2 regions of the Neobacillus sp. GCM10027624 genome follow, and region 2 is predicted to be linked to the other one. Evidence: riboswitches for the same ligand, from Rfam matches in the RefSeq annotation. Region 2 holds a riboswitch; the other holds the start of a gene.

Region 1 (14,928 bases), on a different contig from region 2:
GATGAATATACTTGAAGGCATTTTCCCTTGAGGAGATTACGATTCCACTGCCTTTGGTAGAATGAACAATTTCCACATCTTCTAAAATTTTTATTGCTCTGCGGACGGTTTCAGGAGAAACCTTGTATTCACTGGCCAATGTGGATCTACCATGAATTTTTTCTCCCACCTTAAATTTTCCATCATAGATTCGATTGGCTAAATCAATTGCGATCCGTTCATATGTAGGTATTTGTGTCCTTTCCATAGCAAAACCTCCGACACCACTATAATAAAAAAGTCTCGTCTTAATTTTTGTATCTAATACTCTTCCACTATACTCTTTTAGATGTTTGCAAGCGAGTGAAATGTTAAAGACTTTATTCAGGAGATTTTGGACATAATTGTAAAAGGAAGTGGAAATGGGGTGGAGACTTGAAACGTAAAATAATCCTTTATTTAAGTATCGCCTTTATGGTTTTTATGACTATACTTTTTGTTTATTACCTCGTTAAGGATGACACCTCTAAATGGCAGGTAGCATTAGGCGGAATTATTGTCAGTGCTTTACCATTGATTTTATTGCGTTTAAAAAATAATCCTTTTAACATTCCACAAGTTTTAGGTTATTTCTTATTTCTGTTTTGTTCTACGTATTTAGGCTCCATTGCCCTTTTTTATCTTCATTATAAATGGTGGGATTCCACTCTTCATTTATACAAGGGAGCTTACGTTGGTGTGATCGCCATCACACTTTTTAAGATACTAGTGCCTTCTCAGATTCGCAAGGATGTATCAGGGTGGGTTCTCTTTCTATTTGTGCTTTCTCTTGGTGCATCGGCCAGTGTGTTTTGGGAAATCTATGAATTTTTAGGGGATTTAACGTTTACACACACGATGCAAAGGGGCGGCAACACTGATACCATGTATGATTTATTATGTGGTTTAGCCGGGGGACTCCTGATTGCACTATACTCCTTAGTCCGCAAACAACAGGTTTAATTGGAGGAAATAAATCAATGAATCGGAAACTTGTCATTCTCATAAGTGCAGCCTATGTGCTATTTATGGCCATTTTGGCTTTTTATTATCATTCAACCGGTGCAACATTTAAATCTACCGTAGCGATTGGCGGTATTGTCTGTGGTGCGATTCCGCTTCTTTTAGCCTTATTTACAAAGCTCCAATTTAATTTACCCATCGTATTTTCCTATTTAATCTTCTTGATTGGTTCGCAATATTTAGGGTCGATACGGGGATGGTATGGCCTTGGCTGGTGGGACACCTTTATGCATTTTATCAGCGGCGGAATCCTTGCATTTGCAGCGATTGCTTTATATGAGCGACTTATTCATCGAAATGCAGGAGATGCGATTTCCCCTTGGTTTGTCTTTTTGTATACCCTATCTTTTGCTGCCCTCGGCGGAGTCCTATGGGAAGTTTATGAATTCAGCTGTGATCAATTTTTGGGCATGACCCTGCAAGGCGGCGGAAATACAGACACGATGACAGATTTGATTGCCGATACTGCGGGAGGGCTCGCCATCGCCATTTGGGCTGGAATTCGAACAAAAATAAAATTAAACAAGAAATGAAAAAGCAGACCTAAAATAGATCTGCTTTTTCTCTCCATGTGATGTATGTAACTTTTAAACCATCACGGCTACAAAGAATTCATCATAAAGTGCTTGAACGGCTCTTTTTTCTTCGACTTCTTTTACCCCAAACATCATACTTACTTCGGATGATCCTTGGTTAATCATTTCGATATTAATTTTTGCCTTTGCTAAAGCTTTTGATGCCCTGGCCATTGTTCCCACATTCCTGCGCATGCCCTCACCAACCACCATAATCAGGGCCAGGCTGTGTTCAAATTTAACTAAATCAGCATTAAGGTCTGTTTCAATACGTCTTTTAATTTCTTCCTCCATCCCTGGAGCAAGCTGATTCTCTCTTAAAATCACCGAGATATCATCAATACCGGAAGGAGTGTGTTCATAGGATAGGCCAAACTCCTCTAGAATACCAAGAAGCTTGCGGCCAAACCCAACCTCTCGATTCATTAAATACTTACTTACATAAATACTGCAGAAGCCTTCATCACTGGCAATTCCGATAACTGGACCGTTTGTATTATCGCGTTCATAAACAATTCTTGTACCGGGTGCAGATGGATTATTTGTATTTTTGATATTCACTGGGATTCCTGCACGGAAGGCCGGAACAAGCGCTTCATCATGAAGAACAGAAAATCCTGCATAGGAAAGCTCACGCATTTCACGATATGTCAATTCTTTGATCTCCTTTGGGTGGCTCACTAATGACGGATTAACGGAATAAACGGCATCCACATCGGTAAAGTTTTCATAAAGATCGGCCTTTAAAGCATTGGCAAGGATTGAACCGGTAATATCTGATCCGCTTCGTGAAAAGGTAAATACATCCCCTTCCTTGCTATAGCCAAAAAATCCTGGGAATACTAAAATTCCTCGTCGATCATGAAGTGAGGCTAATTTTGAATATGATTCCGGTAGAGTTTGGGCATTTCCTGGCTCATCACTGACAAGAAGTCCTGCATCCTTAGGATCAACATAAGAGGCATCGACACCTTGCGATTGGAAATAGGCAGCAACTAATTTTGCGTTGTTATCCTCTCCGCTAGCCTTCATTAAATCCATAAACCGTTCAGGATTACTCTTATCCGAGGAAACTCTTCTTTTTAGGTCATTCTCAATTTCATGAATGACATCTGAAGAAATGGCTAATTCTTCAGCAATTAACGCATATCTTGCAACTACAGCAGCTAATTTTTCTTTTGGATCCTGATTCTGCAAGGAAAGTTCAGCACACTCAATCAATAAATCCGTTACCTTCTCATCTTCAGAAAATCTTTTTCCTGGTGCCGAAACGACTACTACCTTCCGGGCAGGGTCTGAAACAACAATCTGGAAAACCTTCTCTAATTGTTTTCCTGATGCTAAAGACGATCCTCCAAATTTAACGACCTTCATTTCTTACAACTCCTAATCTTTAAAAATATAATCTTAATTTTATTCTAATTCTGAAAATAATCAATAGTTTTTTTCCTCCCATTGAGGACATTTGTTTATTTGCAGTGGACATTAATACAATTAGACCAAAAAAGTAGTAAAATTTCAACTATTAAAGCCCACTGTTTTCCTATAAATAAAATTTAACGAATGAGTTCAATAAAATGAAAAAGAATCTTGGCAGTTAATCCCCATATAACCTTTTCTTCATAAATATAGAAATATTCGTCCAATCCTCTTGTCCGCCATTTATAATTTTCTCCCCCCGGAATTAACTCCAACGGAAAGTTTTTCTCCGGTTCAACTTTAAAATTCAAATTGTAAACTTCAGGATTATTATTTAAGAAAAAGGAAATGGGTACCGAAAAAACATCCCCCACTTCAGCTGGATTAGGTTGTATCGATTCAGGACAATCAATAAATCCAGCGAAGGGATAAATAATCATACCAAACTGTGAAACCATATAATCCAAAGGAAATACTTTCGAGATATTTTCTCTTTTTATTCCAAGTTCCTCAAGGGTTTCCCGTATTGCCGCTCCTTTCTCATCAGAATCGTCAGAATCAATCCTTCCGCCTGGGAAACAAATTTCTCCCGGCTGTCTCCTGAGCTCCATTGACCGGACTTCAAACAGGATATGGATTCCATCCTCTTTTTGAATAAGAGGTAAAAGTACTGCATACTTGGAAAATTTTTCACTTCCCAGTATGGTCGGAGTATGTGTTTTTAATTTATGATGAATAAATTCCAAATCCATAAATTTCACCTCTTTTGTTTCACTCAACTTGATATACTGCTATCAAGTATTCCCTGTCATAGAGATATTGTTATTTTAATTTTAGACAAGATTCATGGTAGAAATTACTCTTTCAGTTCAAATTTCTTAATAAACTCATATATTGGTCTTGATTGCCAGTAACAGCCCGGTCGACCAATCCATTTCTGTTATCACCAAATCATCTCGTTTTCGGAGTGTATCAACCAGTTTAGGGGCTTTGATTCTATATTCTTCCGGCACTCTTCCATCGGGAAGCAAATCATGAATCACATAAAACCCTCCCACATTTAAATGATCTAAGGTTTTATCAAGTAGCTCGAATTTCCCCGGCCAGGTGTCAGCAAAAATAAAATCAAATTGCTCCGACATTTTTTGAATAAAAGCCGCTCCGTCCTCGCAACGGAATGACACTCTCCTGTCTTGCCCGAGGTACCTCTTAGCAATAGATTGCACACTCGCATCTATGTCAACCGTCGTAAGCCTGCTGTCACTATCCATTCCCTCAATAATCCATGAAGCAGATGCCCCTGCTCCCGTTCCCAGCTCTAAGAAATTTCCTTTAGATTTTGAGGAAGCCAATCCTTTTAGCAAAAACCCTGTTTTTCTGTCACAGGACTGTTCAAAGCCAATCCCCTTAGAGTCTTGTAATATTTTCGCGTAAGCAACTGGTGCTTGCAAAACTTTGCTTTCCTCCATGACGATCCCCCCTTTTATAATAGATGTATTCTGATTGTTTCATTGAATACGACAATAACTTTACAAAATAAAAAATAAAAAGGCCTCTTGTCATAAGAGGCCTTTGGATAAACGATACCGACCTCTTATCTCCCAGAGTATGTCTACTCTGTTGGAATTAGCACCTTCCTGAAATAATCAGGGGTTGCTGAGGTTTCGCAGGGCCAGTCCCTCCACCTCTCTGGATAAGAATAAATTTTATGGAATTTATTTCATTTGCCAATAAGTATCGCACAGTTTTTACAAAAAGACAATACTTTTACACCATAATAATTCTGAGAGTTTAAAATATTTATTACTTTTTTTCCACCCAAGAGTACATATAATCAAGATCTTCAACTGCAGCTGCGGCTTTTACAACCTTCAATGGATGAAACGTGTCAATCATAACAGCTAGTTCCAATGTTTCTTTTTTGCCAATGCTTGCTTCTGTTTTCCCAGGATGAGGCCCATGCGGGATGCCACTTGGGTGAAGCGTTATCGAGCCCTCTTGAATCCCCTTTCTACTCATAAAATTACCGTCAACATAATAGAGGAGCTCATCACTATTCACATTGCTATGGTAATATGGTGCCGGTATTGACTGCGGATGATAATCATATAATCTTGGCACAAAGGAACATACCACAAAATTATTTCCTTCGAAGGTCTGGTGAACAGGCGGCGGCTGATGGACCCTTCCCGTAATCGGTTCGAAATCCTCTATATTAAACGCCCAAGGATAGAGGTACCCATCCCAGCCAACCACATCGAGCGGATGATGGCCAAGGATATGTGAATGGATATTTCCTCTTGATTTCGTTAAGACCTCAAACTCGCCCTTTTGATTAAACGTCTGTAACGACTCCGGACCACGGATATCCCGCTCGCAAAACGGACTATGTTCCAAAAGCTGCCCGTATTCATTACGATACCTTTTTGGTGTTGTAATTTGGCTAAAGGATTCTACAAACAGCATTTTAGTCGTTTCATTTCCATTTGGAATCACTCGATGAATTGTTCCAATTGGGATTACTAAATAATCCCCCGGCCGGTAAGAAATCGTTCCAAACATCGTCTCAAGCTTTCCGGAACCATGGTGAATAAAGAGCATTTCATCGCCATCGCCGTTTCGATAAAAGCTAGGCATTCCTTCCGTCACATTTGCAGTTCCAATCAGCAAATCCTGATTACCTAAAATGTACTGTCTTCCTGTTAGCGCATTTCCATGCTTGGATACGTTGCCGGTAAAAAAATGACGGTGCCGTAAACTTGGCTGGTCTTCATATTCCGGCAAAAAACTCGTAACTAATTCCGATTTCACTACTTCGGTAGGCATGTATTCATGATATAAAATCGACTGAGTTCCCGAAAACCCGCGTGTCCCCATCACCTGCTCGCGGTAAAGGCTGCCATCTTCCTTCTTATGGATTGTATGACGTTTATGGGGAATCTTGCCCATCTGACGATAAAACATCCGGCCACCTCATTTCTATCCCTCTTTAATCGTATTCTTTAAAACCCCTAATTTTTCAATCTCAAGCTCTACACGATCTCCGGGCTTTAACCAGCGGTGCACCTTAGGGCCAAGCTCAAGAATACACCCTGTCCCAACAGTCCCAGACCCGATGATTTCCCCGGGGTATAGTGTCACTCCTTTGGAGGCCTTTTCAATCATTTCAGCAAAAGAGTAGTAAATGTCTTTCATATTCCCTTCCGATAGAAGAACCCCATTTACACGCGCCTTCATGGCTAGATTAAAGCCTTTTCCCGCCTTCAATGGTTCCAATTCATCCTTCGTTACAATCCACGGTCCTATAGAAGTGGCAAAATCCTTCCCCTTTGCAGGGCCAAGTCCTACCTTCATTTCCTTACGCTGAAGATCTCTTGCACTCCAATCATTTAATATACAATAGCCGAAAATATACTTGTCTGCTTCAGCTGCAGGAATATTTCTGCCCTCTTTGCCGATGACACAAGCAACTTCTAGCTCATAATCCAGCCAATCTGATTCTTCCGGCTTGATAATTTCCTCTTCTGGTCCATTTATGGCTAAATGATTGGAAAAATAAAATACAGGTATCTCATACCATTCCGGAATCATTTCAAGTCCCCTGTTTTCTCTTGCCGTTTTTACATGCTCCTCAAATGCATAAAAATCTCGGAAACTCTTCGGTACGGGTAATGGAGCTTTTAAGCGAATATCTGCTATTCGATATACTGCGGAATCTTCAACTGAAATCGAAATAAGCTCAGCAGCCTTTTTCATATATTGCTCATGGGAAATGATAAAGTCTAGTAAGTTAGCAGGAAGTTCATCGCCTGTTGCTTCAATCAGATCAACAACATACTCTTCGTTTAACAAGAGGCCGGCCCGAACCGTTTTATTACTTTTTTCAAAAGTTACAAATTTCATTTTCCAGCCTCCGTTTTTCTTACCATATCAAAGGTCCGCACTAACGGATCCGTAAAGGTGTTTCCCGCCATCCTGCCAAGCGGCTTTAGTTTTTCAGAATCAATCCGGTTATTGTTATAAAGGTCATCGTTCACATGTACATGGACCACTTTGCCAATAACAAGGCTTCCGGCCCCTGGCTGATCACCAAAATCCAGTACTTGGTACAACTCACATTCTAAATGGACAAGCGATTCCTTTATTCGTGGGACATTGATCTTTTTACTAGGTTCTTTCGTTAAACCTGTCTCATTAATTTCATCAATTTCAGGGGAGAATTCAATCGCACAGTCATTCATTTGTAATGCTATTCCCTCACTGACAATATTAATAACAAACTGTTGGGTATTTTCAATATTAACAAGTGTATCCTTTTTCGCCCCGTCCTTCCCTCTCCGCATTGGGGAGAAACAGACCAGCATTGGACTGGCACAAATAGCGGTAAAAAAACTAAACGGCGCCGCATTCGCTGTTCCATTCTCCGCCAAGGTTGATACAAATGCGATCGGCCTAGGCAAAATAGACCCAACTAATAGTTTATAGGCTTCTTTCCATTCAAGTGTCTCTGGGGTGATTTCCACTGCATCCACCACTCTTCCTTATCAACATAAACTTTGAAAAAAGGGAGAAAGTCCTTCCTCCCTTTTTACCGACCATATGGTGATCCCATTAAAAATATTACACTCTTTATCTAGTCATTATAAATTTCCCCGTTTAGCCTGCTCACGTTCAATCGACTCAAATAAAGCCTTGAAATTCCCTTCCCCAAAACCTCTTGCACCTTTACGCTGGATAATTTCCACAAACAAAGTCGGGCGATCCACAATCGGTTTCGTAAAGATTTGCAGTAAATATCCTTCATCATCCCGATCGACTAAAATATTCAGCTCACGGAGCTTTTCTATTTCTTCATCAATTTTTCCAATCCGCCCGCCTAATGCTTCATAATAGGATCCCGGGGTTTTTAAAAACTCAACACCATGCTTTTTCAATGTTGTTACAGTCGATACAATATCTTCTGTTAAAATCGCCAAATGCTGAACACCAGGGCCATTATAAAATTCCAGATATTCTTGAATTTGTGATTTCCGTTTTCCTTCTGCAGGTTCATTTATCGGGAATTTAATCCGGCCGCCATTGTGCATGACCTTAGACATGAGAGCAGAATATTCCGTCGTAATATCTTTATCCGTAAAATGCTTCATTTCCTTAAATCCCATGACCTTCGAATAGTATTCCACCCATTCCTCCATCCGTTCCACATTGCCGACAACATGGTCGAAACCTATTAATCCGGCATCCTCGATTGGCAAATCGGTTGAATAAGGGTCAAAGCCCGGCATGAATACGCCTTGATAATTTTTCCGTTCTATTAACGTATGGATGGTATCCCCATATGTACCAAGAACGGCCTTTTTTAAAACTCCCTTTTCATCCTTCATTTCAAAAGGTGCAATAATGGCTATCGACCCTCTTTCGACTGCAGCGCTGTAAGCCTTTTCAACATCATCTACCAGTAAGGCCACATCCCTGACACCATCACCGTGTTTCTTTACAAATTGGGCAATCCTGCTATCTTCCGTATAGGAGCCTGTGATAATTAAACGAATATTTCGCTGCTTAAGGACGTAAGATACTGACTCCCGATTTCCCGTTTCTAGACCAGAATAAGCCACTGGCTTAAACCCAAATGCCGTACAAAAATAATGACAGGCTTGCTTAGCATTACCTGTGTAAATTTCAATATAGTCAACATCACGTACTGGAAAGAAGTCATCCGCCAGCTGTTCAGCTCTCATTCTTTGTTCTTTCATACGAAAACCTCCAAATGGAAAATTTAAGCTTTTCTGATTTTATTTTATCTGAAGGTTTTTCGTCCTCTCAAGAATAGGGTGTAAAGCAATAACGCTTTTAGGCAGTAAAGAAAACAACACACCTATAGTGATAAATCCTTTATAAATCAAAAGAGGAACAGCCTGTTGCCGGCTGTTCCTTTTCCAACTAACAAAATATTTTTTTATCGACAAAATCTCGCTTGAATTTCATTAAGCCAGGATGGCTCTGTCACTTGCCATTTGTTCGCCGCGAATGCGTTTAAATTCTAGTAATAAGCCCTCGATGGTTAAATTCTTCTTATTTTCCTCATCTACTTCAAGGATGATTTGGCCCTTATCCATCATGATTAAACGGTTGCCAAGGTCGATCGCCTGCTGCATATTATGTGTAACCATTAAGGTCGTGAGCTTGTATCGATCGACAATTTCCTTTGTTAGATTTGTAATCAGTTCAGCTCTTGACGGGTCGAGAGCAGCAGTATGTTCATCGAGAAGAAGAATGGATGGTTCAGTAAATGTAGCCATCAACAGAGATAGCGCCTGCCGCTCCCCGCCGGATAGTAAACCAACCTTTGCACTTAGGCGGTTTTCCAAACCTAAATGTAATGTTTCAAGCACCTCACGAAAATATTCCCGGCGCTTTTTTGTAACTCCACTTCTAAGTGTTCTTGTTTTATTCCGTGAATAGGCCATAGCAAGATTTTCTTCAATGGTCATACTAGGAGCAGTGCCTGCCATAGGGTCCTGAAAAACCCGGCCTATCATCTTTGAACGGTTATATTCCGTCATGGATGTAACATTTTTATCGGCAATATAAATATCGCCTATATCCGGCGTAATCACACCAGATATGATATTCATTAAGGTTGACTTACCGGCACCATTACTTCCAATGATCGTGACAAAGTCTCCCTTTTTTAAATGTAAATTGATTTGGTCAATTGCAATTTTTTCATCAGGTGTCCCTTCGTTAAATATCTTATGAATCTGATTTAATTGCAGCATGACTTTCACCCCTTTGATCACCTGAAGCCTTTAAGATGTTCATTCTTTCTGCTTTTTTGCGCGCTTTTCGCTTTTTCTCTTTGGTACTGTCAATAATTTTTGGAGCGATTAAAGCAATCAACACAATTACGGCCGTAATCAATTTCATATCTCCCGGATCCAAAAACTCAATTCGTAGTGCAAGCGTAACCACAATACGATATACGATGGATCCGCCAATCACTGCAAGTGTTGTTCTGGCAATGGTTTTGGTTCCAAACAGTGCTTCACCAATGATAACCGAAGCAAGCCCGATGACAATCATCCCAATTCCCATACCAACATCTGCAAATCCGCCCTGCTGTGCAATTAATGCCCCGGAAAAAGCCACTAATGCGTTAGAAATCCCCAAACCAAGTACAACAAGAAGGTTCGTATTGGCTGAAAGACTGCGAATCATTCGCTTATTATTTCCTGTCGCCCTGATTGCAAGACCAATTTCCGTTTGTAAAAACCAATCAGTAAACCCTTTAATGATGAAGGTAATGATGATCATAGAAATCAGAATTCCCCATGTAGAAGGAAGGCTGTCTCCTAAACCGACAAGTGATAATAATTTGTTGAAAAAGGAATCGATTCCTGTTTTTTCAAACAGACTGCTTATTTTTGTGAATGATGTGTCCGAATTTAATAATGGTATGTTTGATCTGCCCATGATTCGCAAGTTAATGGAATAAAGAGCAATCATCATTAAAATTCCTGAAAGTAAATTATTTATCTTCCCAACAGTATGGATCAATCCGGTCAAACAACCTGCAATAAAACCCGCGAATAAGGCCATGATTGTAGCAAAAAACGGATTGGCTCCACCTGCAATCATTACCGCTGAAATCGCTGCCCCTGTAACAAAACTCCCATCCACCGTTAAATCTGGGAAATCCAGAATTCGAAAGGAAAGATAGACGCCCAGTGCCATAATCGCATAGATGATACCTGCTTCGAATGATCCAAATATGGCTGTAAACATTGAGTTCATCCTTTCTTTATCTAAGTCCTAAAAGAATAGGTATAGAAACCTATATGTAAAAAATTTTGGGAGAAGACCTAATAAGGCCTCCTCCAATCGTACAATTTTGAAAATAATTATTTTCCTTCGTAAAACTCTCCAAGCTTACTCCATTCATCTTTTACAGTTAATCCCTGAGCTTCTGCCGCTTTTTTATTGATAACAAGTTTCAAAGATTTAGGAAGCTCCACAGGAATTTCAGAAGGCTTTTTCTTACCGGTTAAAATGTCAGCAGCCATTTCACCCGATTGATAGCCAATGTCGTAGTAGTTAAATCCGCTTGCCGCCACAGCTCCGCGCTTCATTGAATCAAGTTCACCAACGAATAACGGTATTTTCTTGCTGTTTGCAACTGAAATAACCGACTCAAGTGCGGATACAACGGTATTATCTGTTGGAACATAGATTGCATCGACACGTCCAACTAATGATTCAGCAGCTTGTTTTACTTCTGCAGAGGTAGAAACAGAAACTTCAACTAACTTAGCACCTTTTGACTCTACCAAATCTTTTACTGCTTTTACCTGGACTTCTGAATTTTGCTCACCGGAATTATAGATAACACCGATTTTCTTTGCTTTCACTTCATCTGTAATAAAGCTGATTGTTTTTTTGGTAGCATCTGGGTGGTTATCCGTCGTACCGGTGATGTTTGGTCCTGGTTGATCGAAGGATTTTACCAATTTAGCCCCAACTGGATCGGTAACAGATGTAAAAACAATCGGAATATCCTTTGTTGCATTTAATGCTGCTGTTGCACTTGGAGTTGCATTAGCAAAAATCAAATCTACCTTGTTGCCGACAAAATTCTGTGCAATTGTCTGGGTATTATTCATATCCGCCTGCGCATTTTGGTCATCGTACTTAACCTTTAGACCTCTATCAGCAAGTGCCTTTTTAAAACCTTCAGTTGCTGCATCTAATGATGGGTGTACGGCAAATTGGGTAATACCAATTGTATATTCCTTTTGACCCTCTTCTTTTTTTCCACTTCCAGCTGAATCCTTGCTGCCGCAGCCTGCAAGCATCAGCATTCCCGCTAACACAAAGGATAGCGATCGAACTGACTTCTTCATAAGTAAAAATCCCCCTTAAATTTCTCTAAAACCAATATTCAAAAAATTCTTATATTAAAAATTATTCTAGTATTTCTTTGAGTTAAAATCAATAGAAAATTGAAAAATATTTTTCTGCTTTAAAGCGGCAATTTCCACCAAAATTACTTTGAATTGAAAAATATTTTAGAAAACCGTCATTATTCTCTTTTTTAAAACCAAAAAACCTTCTTTTAATAAAGAAGGTTTTTACAGAAATGTATATTAATGGGTAAATTTCAGAACCAAAGATTCTACCATTCTCTTGTTTTTTCTAGTAATTGATCAATTTCTATTGGCTTTATCTTATAACTGTTCTTTTCAGATGTTAGATCTGATGTAGATTCTAGTAATTTGTCAATATCAATCAAAATGATTCCCATTATCTAACCTCCAAGTTTTAATTTAATTAGGAAATTTTTATCTTGCTAAACGTTTCGAAACTTCTTGGATTGTTATGGGGGTGTTTTTTCTAAAATAATTGTTTTTCTTTATCCCGACAGATAATCAGTACTAAAGTATTAGCCCTTATAATAATGCACTAGTAAGGTATGATTTATTTCACTTTTATTTCACAATTTGTTCATTAAAATGATAATGGGAAATCAAGTAAGAAGTTGGGGGACTCCTTGCTTGATGAAAAATTAATGGGAGGGGTTATTATGTACCAATCGATTGCATGGTACGCTACACTCTTTTTCGTTTTCCTAATTGCACTGGCATTTTCCTTCGTGTATGGGGAATCGAGAAAACTCAAAGATTATGGGCCAATCCAAGAGAAAGGCTACAAAATTCGTAAATTTTATTTTCTAGGTTTAATCGCCATTTTAGGATTTGCATCTGCCATATCGCTAAGCAGACTGCCTTATCATGCTCAACATGCGCAGGCAAAAGAAATGGGGAAAGTAGTTAAAGTTACCGGAATGCAGTTTTCATGGGAATTAAGTGACGATCATTTTACGGTTGGGGAGCCGGTCATGTTTCATGTCACAAGTAAAGATGTTACACATGGGTTCGGGTTGTATGATGAAAATCTTCATCTTATAGGCCAAACACAGGCAATGCCTGGATATACAAACATGCTTCAGGTTACCTTTAAAAAACCTGGAACCTATAAAGTCCTATGCTTAGAATATTGCAGCACCGGACATCATTTAATGATGAAGGACATCGTTGTGGAGCCTAAAGGAGGAAGCAGCAATGGAAACTAATGCACGGAATGCCATCAAAAAGGGTGTTTCTATTTACCTCATGGTTACCTCGGTTGTTCTTGTTCTAATGATGATTTTCGGTGTTATGATGCTGTTAAATCAAGGGAATGTTATTAAAATTTCCGCCCAAACCTTTTATAAGGTGATGACGATTCATGGAACTGGAATGGTTGGAATTGCGTCTTTAGGTGGAAGCGCTATCCTTTGGTACTTCCTATCAAAGTATATCCATTTAAATCCAAAGATTCTTTTTGCTAATTTAATTTTTTCGCTTATCGGAGTAGTCATGATTCTTGTAGCGATTTTTGGATTTAATTTTTCTGATGGATGGACTTTTCTTTACCCGTTGCCATCTTTTTCAGCTAAACTGAACGGTTTAACAGGTGCACTATTATTCTTGTTTGGTTTATTATTACTAGGCGTTGGTTATCTAGTGATGTATTTTTATTTAGCAGCAAGACTTATTAAAGAATACGGAGGTCTAGGTAAATCACTTGGGTGGGACTATATTTTCCGAGGTAAAAAGGGCTATGGTCCACCAGCTGCAGTCGTTGCTACAACCATGGTGATTATCGCTAACTCTGTCGGAATTCTAGCTGGTGCAACTGCATTAGTAGAATCGATTTTAAACATTCTTAATCCGAATTTTGCTTTCGACCCAATGATGGCGAAACACTTAACCTATGCTTTTGGTCATATTTTTGCTAACTGTACAATTTATATGGCGGTTATTGCTGTTTACGAAGTTCTTTCTGAGTATACAGGGCGCCCTTGGAAATCAAATAAAGTATTTTTAATCGCTTGGAACTTTTCGACCTTGTTTACTTTAATGATTTATACTCACCATTTATTAATGGACTTTGCCGTTCCAGAATGGATGTTAATTATCGGGCAAATTTTCTCCTATGCTAACGGTCTTCCAGTTATGGTTGTAACCGCATATGGTGCCTTAATGATTGTTTTCCGCTCAGGCATGAAATGGGATTTTGCTTCAAGTATGTTTTTCCTTTCCATGTTTGGCTGGGTTGCAGGTGCCGTTCCAGCGATTATTGACGCAACAATCGTTGTTAACCATGTAATGCATAATACAAAATGGGTTCCCGGTCACTTCCATACTTATATGGGGATGGGAGTAGTCGCAATGATTTTCGGTTTCATGTACTATTTCAATAAAATGGAAGGAACCCAGAAACAAAAAGGTATTGATAAGTATGCAATTTTCACTTATTTCGTTTTCTTTTCCGGTTTAACCGGCTCATTCCTCTATGCTGGAAAAATTAGTGCGCCAAGAAGATGGGCTGAACATCTGCCGCAATGGACCGGCTCTGACCAAGTAGGTGCACTTTGCGGAGTCTTTATCATAATTGCTGCAATTATTTTTACAACTAGATTTTTCATTGGCTTAAGAAATGTTGGTAAAAATACACCAACAAAGTCATTTAAAAAAGTTTCATAGCATGCGAAAAATCCAGTCAGTGAGATATGACTGGATTTTTTTATAAAATTAATAGACTAGTAATCTTTTATTCATAATTTATTCATTTTTGTTTTGTAAGATATTTTTTGTAGGACAATCACTTCCCCCCTTTGACATCCGGCTAAAATTTGGCCGGATTTTTTTTATGCTGTATTAGATTAACCGCTATAAACACTATCACATGTTCCAGCTTTTGGTTCATAAAAACAATGTTGCTTAAATTGACCGGATTGAGGTTGACCGTACCATGTTGGAGGGCATGGAGCATGCGGATTAAAATACCA
Region 2 (8,935 bases):
TCTTTCATATTATGATAAACAACTTCGGATTCATATTGAGCAGAAACACCTGCAAGGTATTTTTGTTCTGCTTCAGGAATACCAAGTTTGTCAAAAGTCGCTTTAATTTCTTCCGGTACTTCGTCCCATGACTTCTCAGATTTCTCAGATGGTTTTACATAATAAGTGATTTCGTCAAAGTTTAATGAATTTAGGTCTCCGCCCCATTGCGGCATTGGTTTGCTATAAAAAATTTCCAATGATTTTAAGCGGAAATCAAGCATCCATTGGGGTTCACCCTTCATTTTTGAAATCTCTTCAACAATTTCACGTGTTAAACCACGTTTTGATCGGAATATGGAAACGTCTTTATCGGCAAAACCATATTTATAATCACCGATTTCAGGCATTTTTTTTGCCATCGTCGTCTTCCTCCATTTCGTAAACGGTCCGAGACCAAAAAGGACTCGTACGTTTTTATTCTTATTCCTCTTCCTTCAAACCCTTTTCCATGGCCTTCCATGCTAAAGTTGCACACTTGATTCTGGCAGGGAATTTTGAAACCCCTTGAAGTGCTTCAATATCACCTAAATCGATATCATCATCTATTTCTTTTCCCTGCATCATATCGGAAAAGATTTTTGAGAGTTTTAAAGCCTCTTCAACTTTTTTTCCTTTAATCGCCTGCGTCATCATCGATGCAGAGGACATGGAAATGGAACAGCCTTCGCCTTCAAACCTGGCATCCTCGACGATTCCGTTTTCAACCTTAAAGGTCAATTGAATGCGGTCGCCGCAGGTTGGGTTATTCATATTAATCGTATGATTGCCATCCTCTAAAATACCACGATTCCGCGGTTTTTTATAATGGTCCATAATAACTCTTCGGTAAAGTGCGTCTAAATCTATATTAGAAGACATCGCTGAAATACTCCTTTGTTTTGACAAGCCCTTCAACGAGTTTATCAATATCTTCTTCCGTATTATATAGGTAAAAGCTGGCACGTGCTGTCGCTGTTGCTTTCAGCCATCTCATTAATGGCTGTGCACAGTGATGTCCTGCACGGACGGCAATTCCTTCAGCATCGAGGACAGTTGCAACATCGTGCGGATGAACATCATCGATATTAAACGTAACCAAGCCTGCACGTTTTGCCGGATCATGAGGTCCATAAATTGTAATACCAGGAACGGAAGATAATTTATCTAAAGCATAAGCAGAAAGCTTATGTTCATACTCGGCAATATTATCTAATCCAACTTCATTTAAAAAGTCGATAGCTGCTCCAAGACCGACTGCGCCGGCAATGATCGGTGTCCCTCCTTCAAATTTCCAAGGGAGTTCTTTCCAAGTTGATTCTTGTAAATGAACAAAATCAATCATTTCACCGCCAAATTCAATCGGTTCCATATTTTCAAGCAATTCTTTTTTACCATAAAGAACGCCAATCCCCGTAGGACCGCACATTTTATGGCCAGAAAAGGCAAGAAAATCACAGTCTAAATCTTGAACATCAATTTTCATATGTGGTGCACTTTGAGCCCCATCAACTACCATTACAGCGCCATTTTCATGAGCAATTTTAGCAATCTCTTTTACGGGGTTAATGGAACCAAGCACGTTTGAAACCTGCATAACCGAAACAATTTTCGTATTCGATGTAACTTGTGCCCGAACATCATCTAAGGAAATGGTGCCGTCTTCCTGCAAGTCTATATATTTTAGTTTAGCCCCTGTTCGTTTAGCCACTTGTTGCCACGGAATGATATTACTATGGTGCTCCATATAAGTTATAACGATTTCGTCGCCTTCTTTTAAGTTCGCTGCCGCATAGCTTGCTGCAACCGTATTAATAGAAGTAGTTGTTCCTCTAGTAAAAATAACTTCTTGTGTTGATTTTGCATTGATAAACTTACGAACCTTTTCCCTTGCCCCTTCGTATGCATCTGTTGCTCTTGTTCCCAGTGTATGCACACCTCGGTGGACATTGGAATTGATTTCACGATAATATTTTTCAATGGTCTCAATTACTTGGATTGGCTTTTGAGAGGTTGCTGAACTATCCAAATATACCAGCGGCTTACCATTAACATCTTGGTCTAAAATAGGAAACAGTTTGCGAATATCTTGGATATTCATTTTAACGCACTTTCCTTTCAATTACTCCAGTTAATTGCTTTTGAACACCCTCGATTGGGATCTGGCTAACCACAGGTGCAAGGAAACCATGAATGATTAATCGTTCCGCTTCCGATTTTGAAATACCACGGCTCATCAAATAATAAAGTTGTACATTATCAACACGGCCAACAGAAGCAGCGTGTCCCGCCATTACATCATCTTCATCAATTAACAAGATTGGGTTGGCATCTCCGCGTGCCTTATCGCTAAGAATTAATATACGGGAAGTTTGTTCGGCATCAGATTTTGATGCACCATGCTCGATTTTTCCAATTCCATTGAAGATGGTTGTAGCACTATCTTTCACCACACCATGATTCATGATATTTCCTTGGGTATGCTGACCAAAGTGAACAACACGTGTCGTAAAGTTTTGGGTTTGGTCCCCACGGCCTACTACAACTGTTTTTGTATCGCCAAATGAACCGTCACCAATAAGATTAGTGGTGTTCTCAGAAATTGTATTTCCTTCATTCATTAAACCAAGTGACCATTCGATCCGCGCATCTCTGCCGGCCACGCCACGTCGGTTTACATAAGTAGTGATGCCTTTTGCAAGGTAATCAACGGCACCATATTTTACTTGCGAATTTGTATTAGCAACGACTTCTGATACCAAGTTAAAAATACCATTCGCTGCTTCCATTGTGGAAATATAGTTCTCAACATACGTTACTGAACTATTATCTTCTGCAACCACAATTACATGATTAAAAAGATTAGCTTCCGCATTATCATGTAGATAAACAGCTTGAATTGGTTCAGTAATTTCTACATTTTTTGGAATATATAAGAATACTCCACCATTTACTAGGGCTGCATGCAATGCAGTCAAGCGATGTTCATCTGCATTAACGGCTTGAGTCATGTAGTATTTTTTTAATAAATCTCCATGCTCTTTTGCAGCTGTAATTAGATTGGTAAAGATAACACCTTTATTTTTAAGTTCTTCAGATAAAGATAAAAACGCAGGTGTTTGGTTGCGTTGAATATATAAATTTTTATTTTCCGCTACAAGCGATTTCACTTCCTCCGGTAATTCATTTAGGGAAGTGAATGGTTCGCTTTTCACAGTATGTGAAGTAAATTGGGTAAAGTTCCATTTATCAATTTTTGTTTTTTCCGGTCTTGGCATTGGAAGTATATTGACATCAGCTAATGCCTTTAAGCGGAGCTCTTCCATCCAAGCAGGTTCGCCTGCTTGCTTTGAAAAGGAGCGAACAAAATCCTGATCAAACGGTAATTTCGTTTCTGTTGTCATCGTAATCCTCCTAACGCTTACTTAAGCTTGCTCAACTGTTTCATCTTCAATTCCAAGTTCTTTCTTGATCCAGTCATATCCTTCTGCTTCTAAGCGTTGTGCAAGTTCTGGACCGCCTGATTTCACGATACGGCCTTGCATCATTACGTGCACGTAGTCAGGAGTGATATAGTTTAAAAGTCGTTGATAGTGAGTAATAACTAAGCACCCGAAATCCTCACCGCGCATTTCATTAATTCCTTTTGAAACAACCTTTAAGGCATCGATGTCAAGACCAGAGTCAATTTCATCTAAAATAGCAATTTTAGGCTCAAGCATCATTAATTGAAGAATTTCATTACGCTTCTTCTCACCGCCGGAGAATCCTTCATTTAGATAACGCTGCGCCATATTAAGGTCCATTTCAAGGAATTCCATTTGTTTATCCATTTTACGGATAAATTTCATTAAGGAAATTTCATTACCTTCGCCAAGGCGGCTATTGATTGCTGAACGTAAAAAGTCTGCATTCGTTACGCCGTTAATCTCACTTGGGTATTGCATAGCTAAAAATAGGCCTGCACGTGCTCGCTCATCTACTTCCATTTCAAGGACGTTCTGACCATCTAAAATAATATTTCCGCTAGTTACCTCATATTTAGGGTGACCCATGATTGCAGACGATAATGTCGATTTACCTGTACCATTTGGCCCCATGATTGCGTGGATTTCTCCACCTTTTACTTCAAGGTTTACACCTTTTAAAATTTCTTTTCCATCAATTTCTACATGTAGATCCTTGATAGTTAATGTTGATCCAGCCATATCTATACCTCCGAAAAGAAAGTTATTGTATCTTATAGAACGCAGTACTTAAAAAATTCATTCTCATTCTATTCTCATTACAATCTTATAACAAATAGAATCTGTTAGCAACTCCTAAACAGTGGTAACGTGAAATGATTTTCACTGCAACCCTATTAAATGAGAATAGACATGTCCAATAAAAGAAAAATTCAGATTATTTTCAGAGTAATTTCTGATTCGGACAAACACACTCGGATAAAATCATAACCTATTTTTTTAGATATTGCCATTCAATTCCTACCTATTTTTCACTCTTCGAGTATGTTTCATGTATTGGCATAAAAAACATGCATAGAAAAAGTCAGCAAGATTACCCGCTGACTTTTTCAATTTCTTCCTATTTATATATTATTTCGCAGAAACTGGTACGACAGCACCTTTGTATTTTTCAAGAATGAAATCTTGAATTTCCTTAGAATGCAATACTTCAACTAGAGTTTTAATTGCCGGCTTATTTTCATCGCCTTTACGAACAGCAATCACATTGACATATGGTGAGTTTTTATCTTCAATTGCAATTGAATCCTTGAGTGGGTTTAAACCTGCATCAATCGCATAGTTTGAGTTGATTAATACAGCATCACCTTCACCATTTTGGTAGATTTTTGGTAATAAAGAAGCCTCATAATTTGTATCAAACTTTAGATGTTTAGGGTTTTCTACAACATCTTTAATTGTAGCCGTTGTTTTATCGATCCCAGACTTTAATTTAATTAGTCCTTGTGCTTCAAGTAAAGAAAGAAGACGGCCATGGTCAGCTACAGAGTTACTCATAATTAAATGTGCACCTTTTGGAAGATCACTTAACTTTTTATACTTTTTAGAATAGATTCCGATTGGCTCAATATGAATTCCACCAGCATTTACAAAGCCGTAACCAAATTCTTTATTTTGAGCATTTAAGTAAGGAATGTGCTGAAAGTAGTTCGCATCCAATTCTTTAGAAGCTAATGCTTTATTCGGTAAAATATAATCTTGGAATTTCTTAATTTCTAGGTCAATTCCTTTTTCTTTTAAAATTGGTTTAGCTTTTTCAAGAATTTCTGCATGCGGCACGTTAGATGCACCCACAACTAATTTTGTTAATTTTTTTCCGCTGTCCCCACTGCTTGCAGTATCGTCCTTTTTAGATGTTCCGCATGCTGCTAAAACAAGCGCAAGAGATAATGCAAGTAATAAACTTAACCATTTTTTCATTTTGAATTCTCCTTTAGCGTTTATCTATTTTTGTAGTAATTAAATCCCCTATAAACTGTATGATAAATACAATGACAAGAATGATGATGGTCGCAACCAGTGTTACATCATTTTGGTTTCGCTGGAACCCTTCGAGATAGGCAAGGTTTCCAAGTCCTCCCGCACCAATTACTCCTGCCATGGCTGTGTAACCAACAAGTGCAATCGCTGTAACCGTAAGCCCTGAGACAAGTGCCGGCATCGATTCCGGAAGCAGTACCTTCCAGATAATCGTTCCTGTTGTTGCCCCCATTGATTTTGCTGCCTCAATAACACCTTTATCAATTTCCCTCAGGCCAATTTCAACCATTCTTGCATAGAACGGAGCCGCACCAATGATTAAGGCCGGTAATGCTGCATTTTCTCCAATCATCGAGCCAACCAATAGCATTGTGAATGGAATGAGCAAAACAATTAAGATAATAAAAGGGATCGACCTAAAGATATTTACAAATGCGCTAATGACAGTGTTAACCACTTTATTTTCCCACATATTTCCTTTTCCGGTAAGAAAAAGGAGTAATCCCAAAATAATTCCTAATATAAAGGTAGCAATAACGGATATTGCGGTCATGTAAAGAGTTTGCACGGTTGCCTCCCACATTGCCTGCCAGTCAATATCAGTTAAATATGGATCATTGTTCATTTGTTACCACCTCCACTCCAACCTGCTGGGTGCGAATATAGTCAACCGCTTGATTGACTTTGTCCGCGTCCCCATCGAGATGAATGAACAAGGTACCATATGAACCGCTTTGTGTCTGAGAAATTTTCCCCTGCAGGATATTAACCGTTACATCATTGTAGCGAATCAAATTCGTAATAATTGGCTGTTCAGCAGCCTCACCAATAAAGGTCAGCTGGACAACAGTACCGGAATGATATCGTTCAAGCAAATGCTCCACTGTTTCTTTTGTTTCCTCCGGCTCCGTAACCTGCTGAACAAATCGCTTCGTAATCGGTGCCTGCGGGTTTCTAAACACTTCCAATACAGGACCAAGCTCTACAATTCTACCGCTTTCCATTACTGCAACTCGGTGGCAGATTTTACGAATTACATGCATCTCATGGGTGATTAAAACAATCGTTAAACCAAGCCTTTTATTGATATCGACCAACAAGTCAAGGATTGAATCCGTGGTTTGCGGGTCAAGGGCTGAGGTTGCTTCATCACAAAGCAAAACCTTTGGATTGTTCGCTAATGCACGGGCAATACCAACTCTTTGCTTTTGGCCGCCGCTCAGCTGTGAGGGATAAGCATTTTCCCTGCCTTCAAGGCCAACTAGTTTTACCAACTCGCTGACGCGCTTTAATCTTTCCGCTTTCGTTACTCCTGCAATTTCCAGTGGGAACTCAATATTTTCACTAACTGTTCTTGACCAAAGTAAATTAAAGTGCTGGAATATCATACTGATTTCTTGACGTGCTTTTCGCAAGTCACTGCCTTTAATCTTTGAAACTTCACGGCCTACAACAGTAACGGATCCCTCTGTAGGAAGCTCCAATCCGTTTAACATACGAATTAGTGTACTTTTACCCGCGCCACTATAACCAATTACCCCAAAAATTTCCCCTTTGTTAATTTCCAGGTTCACGTCGTCTACTGCCTTTAACTGTCCCTGTTTCGAAGGGAAAATTTTTCGAACATTTTTTATAGAAATCATAGAATTCACCTTCTTTTTTTCCATATATAAGTAAAAGTAAAAAATTCCAATTGCTCAGTATCACTTAAACATAGGGTTTGATGGTTTTGAATAAAACATTCTATATTAGGAAAATAAAAATGCCTTTCTGCGCAGGCAGAAAGGCATAATAAATTCAACCTTTCTCCCATCTCTCAAAGCAAACGCTTTGTGTGAATTGGCACCATTTCAATTAAATTGACGGTTGCCGGGCTTCATCGGGCACATCCCTCCACCTCTCTGGATAAGAGCATTTAAGCATCCTATATTCAATTAACACACATATGATGTAAGCAATCATTTTATTACGAAAGCTATCGTATCACGGATAAAAAGGAGTGTCAACGAAAATTCTACATATTTAGAAAAAATCAAACATGGTAGTTTTAGGCATTGGCCGTTAACGATATCAACCCGGTTGCTGCTTCAATAGCAGATTCAAGGTCTTCAATTAAATCCTCAACATTTTCGATACCGATTGATAGACGAATTAAATCTTCAGAAACTCCAGCTGCTTTAAGACCCTCAGCGTCTAATTGCTGGTGTGTGGTACTTGCCGGGTGAATAATTAAGCTCTTCGCATCCCCAACATTGGCCACATGTGCCCAGAGAGTAATGGAATCAATTAACTTAGCTCCTGCTTCCTTACCGCCCTTGATACCGAATACAACCATTGAGCCGGCACCTTTTGGTAAATATTTCTCAGCAAGCTCATGGTCAGGATGTGATGGGTGTCCTGGATAGGATACCCATTCAACAGCAGGATGGTTTACTAAATAATCCACAATCTGCTTCGTATTGGCAACATGTTCTTTCATACGAACATGAAGAGTTTCGAGCCCTAGGACAAATTGGAAAGCATTTTGAGGACTTAATGCCGGTCCAAGATCACGCAGCAATTGAACGCGTGCCTTGATAATATAGGCAACCGCACCAAGTGCCTCCGCATAAACAAGATCATGATAGCTCGCATCTGGTGTTGTAAAGCCCGGGAATTTTGGCGAATTCCAATCAAACTTACCACCGTCTACAATAATCCCGCCTGTTGTTGTACCATTTCCTAACAACCATTTTGTAGCAGAGTGAATGACAATGTCTGCACCATGTTCAATCGGACGGCAGAGAAATGGTGTTGCAAAGGTATTGTCGATAATCAGCGGAACACCTGCCGCATGGGCAATATCGGCCACTTTTTCAATATCTAATATGGTTAAGCTTGGATTGCCAATTGTTTCGGCGAAAACCGCTTTTGTTTTTTCCGTGATGGCAGTACGGAAGTTTTCAGGATTTTCAGGGTCAACAAATTTCACATTAATTCCGTACTTTGGTAATGTCACTGCAAAAAGATTGTAAGTGCCGCCGTATAATGTTGATGCTGCGACAATTTCATCACCAGCTTGAGCAAGGTTTAAAATTGCCAAGGTAATGGCGGCCATCCCACTTGCAACTGCAAGAGCCCCAACACCGCCTTCTAATAAGGCAACCCTTTCCTCAAAGACAGTTGTGGTGGGGTTATGAATCCGTGTATATATGTAACCTGGTTCTGCTAACGCAAAAAGGTTAGCGGCGTGTTCAGTGCTTTTAAATTGATAGGCATTGTTTTGATAAATTGGAACGGCACGAGCACCCGTTACGGGATCTGGAGATAAGCCTCCATGAACACTTAAAGTTTCAAAACGTAATTTCTTTTGATCGACTCCCACACAAATCCACTCCCTGTTTAAAAATAAACCCCCGCTTCATAAGAAG

Evidence for each region. A riboswitch is a leader RNA that binds a small molecule or an ion and turns the genes downstream of it on or off. The one in region 2 is predicted to bind S-adenosylmethionine.
Region 1: linked by a shared signal. The riboswitch ahead of ACFQZ9_RS23880 (O-methyltransferase) and the one ahead of ACFQZ9_RS16120 (methionine ABC transporter ATP-binding protein) in region 2 are both predicted to bind S-adenosylmethionine.

The regions. Positions count from the first base shown of each region.
Region 1 covers NZ_JBHTHD010000014.1:444-15,371, reverse strand. Annotated here, with positions in the region: gene ACFQZ9_RS23905 (GntR family transcriptional regulator) at 1-247, opposite strand, end outside; gene ACFQZ9_RS23900 (DUF2238 domain-containing protein) at 415-981, shown strand; gene ACFQZ9_RS23895 (DUF2238 domain-containing protein) at 999-1,574, shown strand; gene ACFQZ9_RS23890 (aspartate kinase) at 1,629-2,990, opposite strand; gene ACFQZ9_RS23885 (NUDIX hydrolase) at 3,173-3,787, opposite strand; gene ACFQZ9_RS23880 (O-methyltransferase) at 3,923-4,504, opposite strand; SAM riboswitch class I at 4,627-4,735, opposite strand; gene ACFQZ9_RS23875 (homogentisate 1,2-dioxygenase) at 4,839-5,999, opposite strand; gene ACFQZ9_RS23870 (fumarylacetoacetate hydrolase family protein) at 6,015-6,938, opposite strand; gene ACFQZ9_RS23865 (flavin reductase family protein) at 6,935-7,558, opposite strand; gene hppD (4-hydroxyphenylpyruvate dioxygenase) at 7,676-8,791, opposite strand; gene ACFQZ9_RS23855 (ABC transporter ATP-binding protein) at 9,023-9,817, opposite strand; gene ACFQZ9_RS23850 (ABC transporter permease) at 9,792-10,823, opposite strand; gene ACFQZ9_RS23845 (ABC transporter substrate-binding protein) at 10,940-11,938, opposite strand; gene ACFQZ9_RS23840 (hypothetical protein) at 12,211-12,339, opposite strand; gene ACFQZ9_RS23835 (cupredoxin domain-containing protein) at 12,619-13,167, shown strand; gene ACFQZ9_RS23830 (cbb3-type cytochrome c oxidase subunit I) at 13,157-14,623, shown strand; gene ACFQZ9_RS23825 (cell wall hydrolase) at 14,803-14,928, opposite strand, start outside.
Region 2 covers NZ_JBHTHD010000010.1:361,593-370,527, reverse strand. Annotated here, with positions in the region: gene sufB (Fe-S cluster assembly protein SufB) at 1-401, opposite strand, end outside; gene sufU (iron-sulfur cluster assembly scaffold protein) at 463-900, opposite strand; gene ACFQZ9_RS16145 (cysteine desulfurase) at 890-2,119, opposite strand; gene sufD (Fe-S cluster assembly protein SufD) at 2,121-3,422, opposite strand; gene sufC (Fe-S cluster assembly ATPase SufC) at 3,444-4,226, opposite strand; gene ACFQZ9_RS16130 (MetQ/NlpA family ABC transporter substrate-binding protein) at 4,617-5,465, opposite strand; gene ACFQZ9_RS16125 (methionine ABC transporter permease) at 5,479-6,150, opposite strand; gene ACFQZ9_RS16120 (methionine ABC transporter ATP-binding protein) at 6,140-7,168, opposite strand; SAM riboswitch class I at 7,332-7,437, opposite strand; gene ACFQZ9_RS16115 (O-acetylhomoserine aminocarboxypropyltransferase/cysteine synthase family protein) at 7,573-8,889, opposite strand.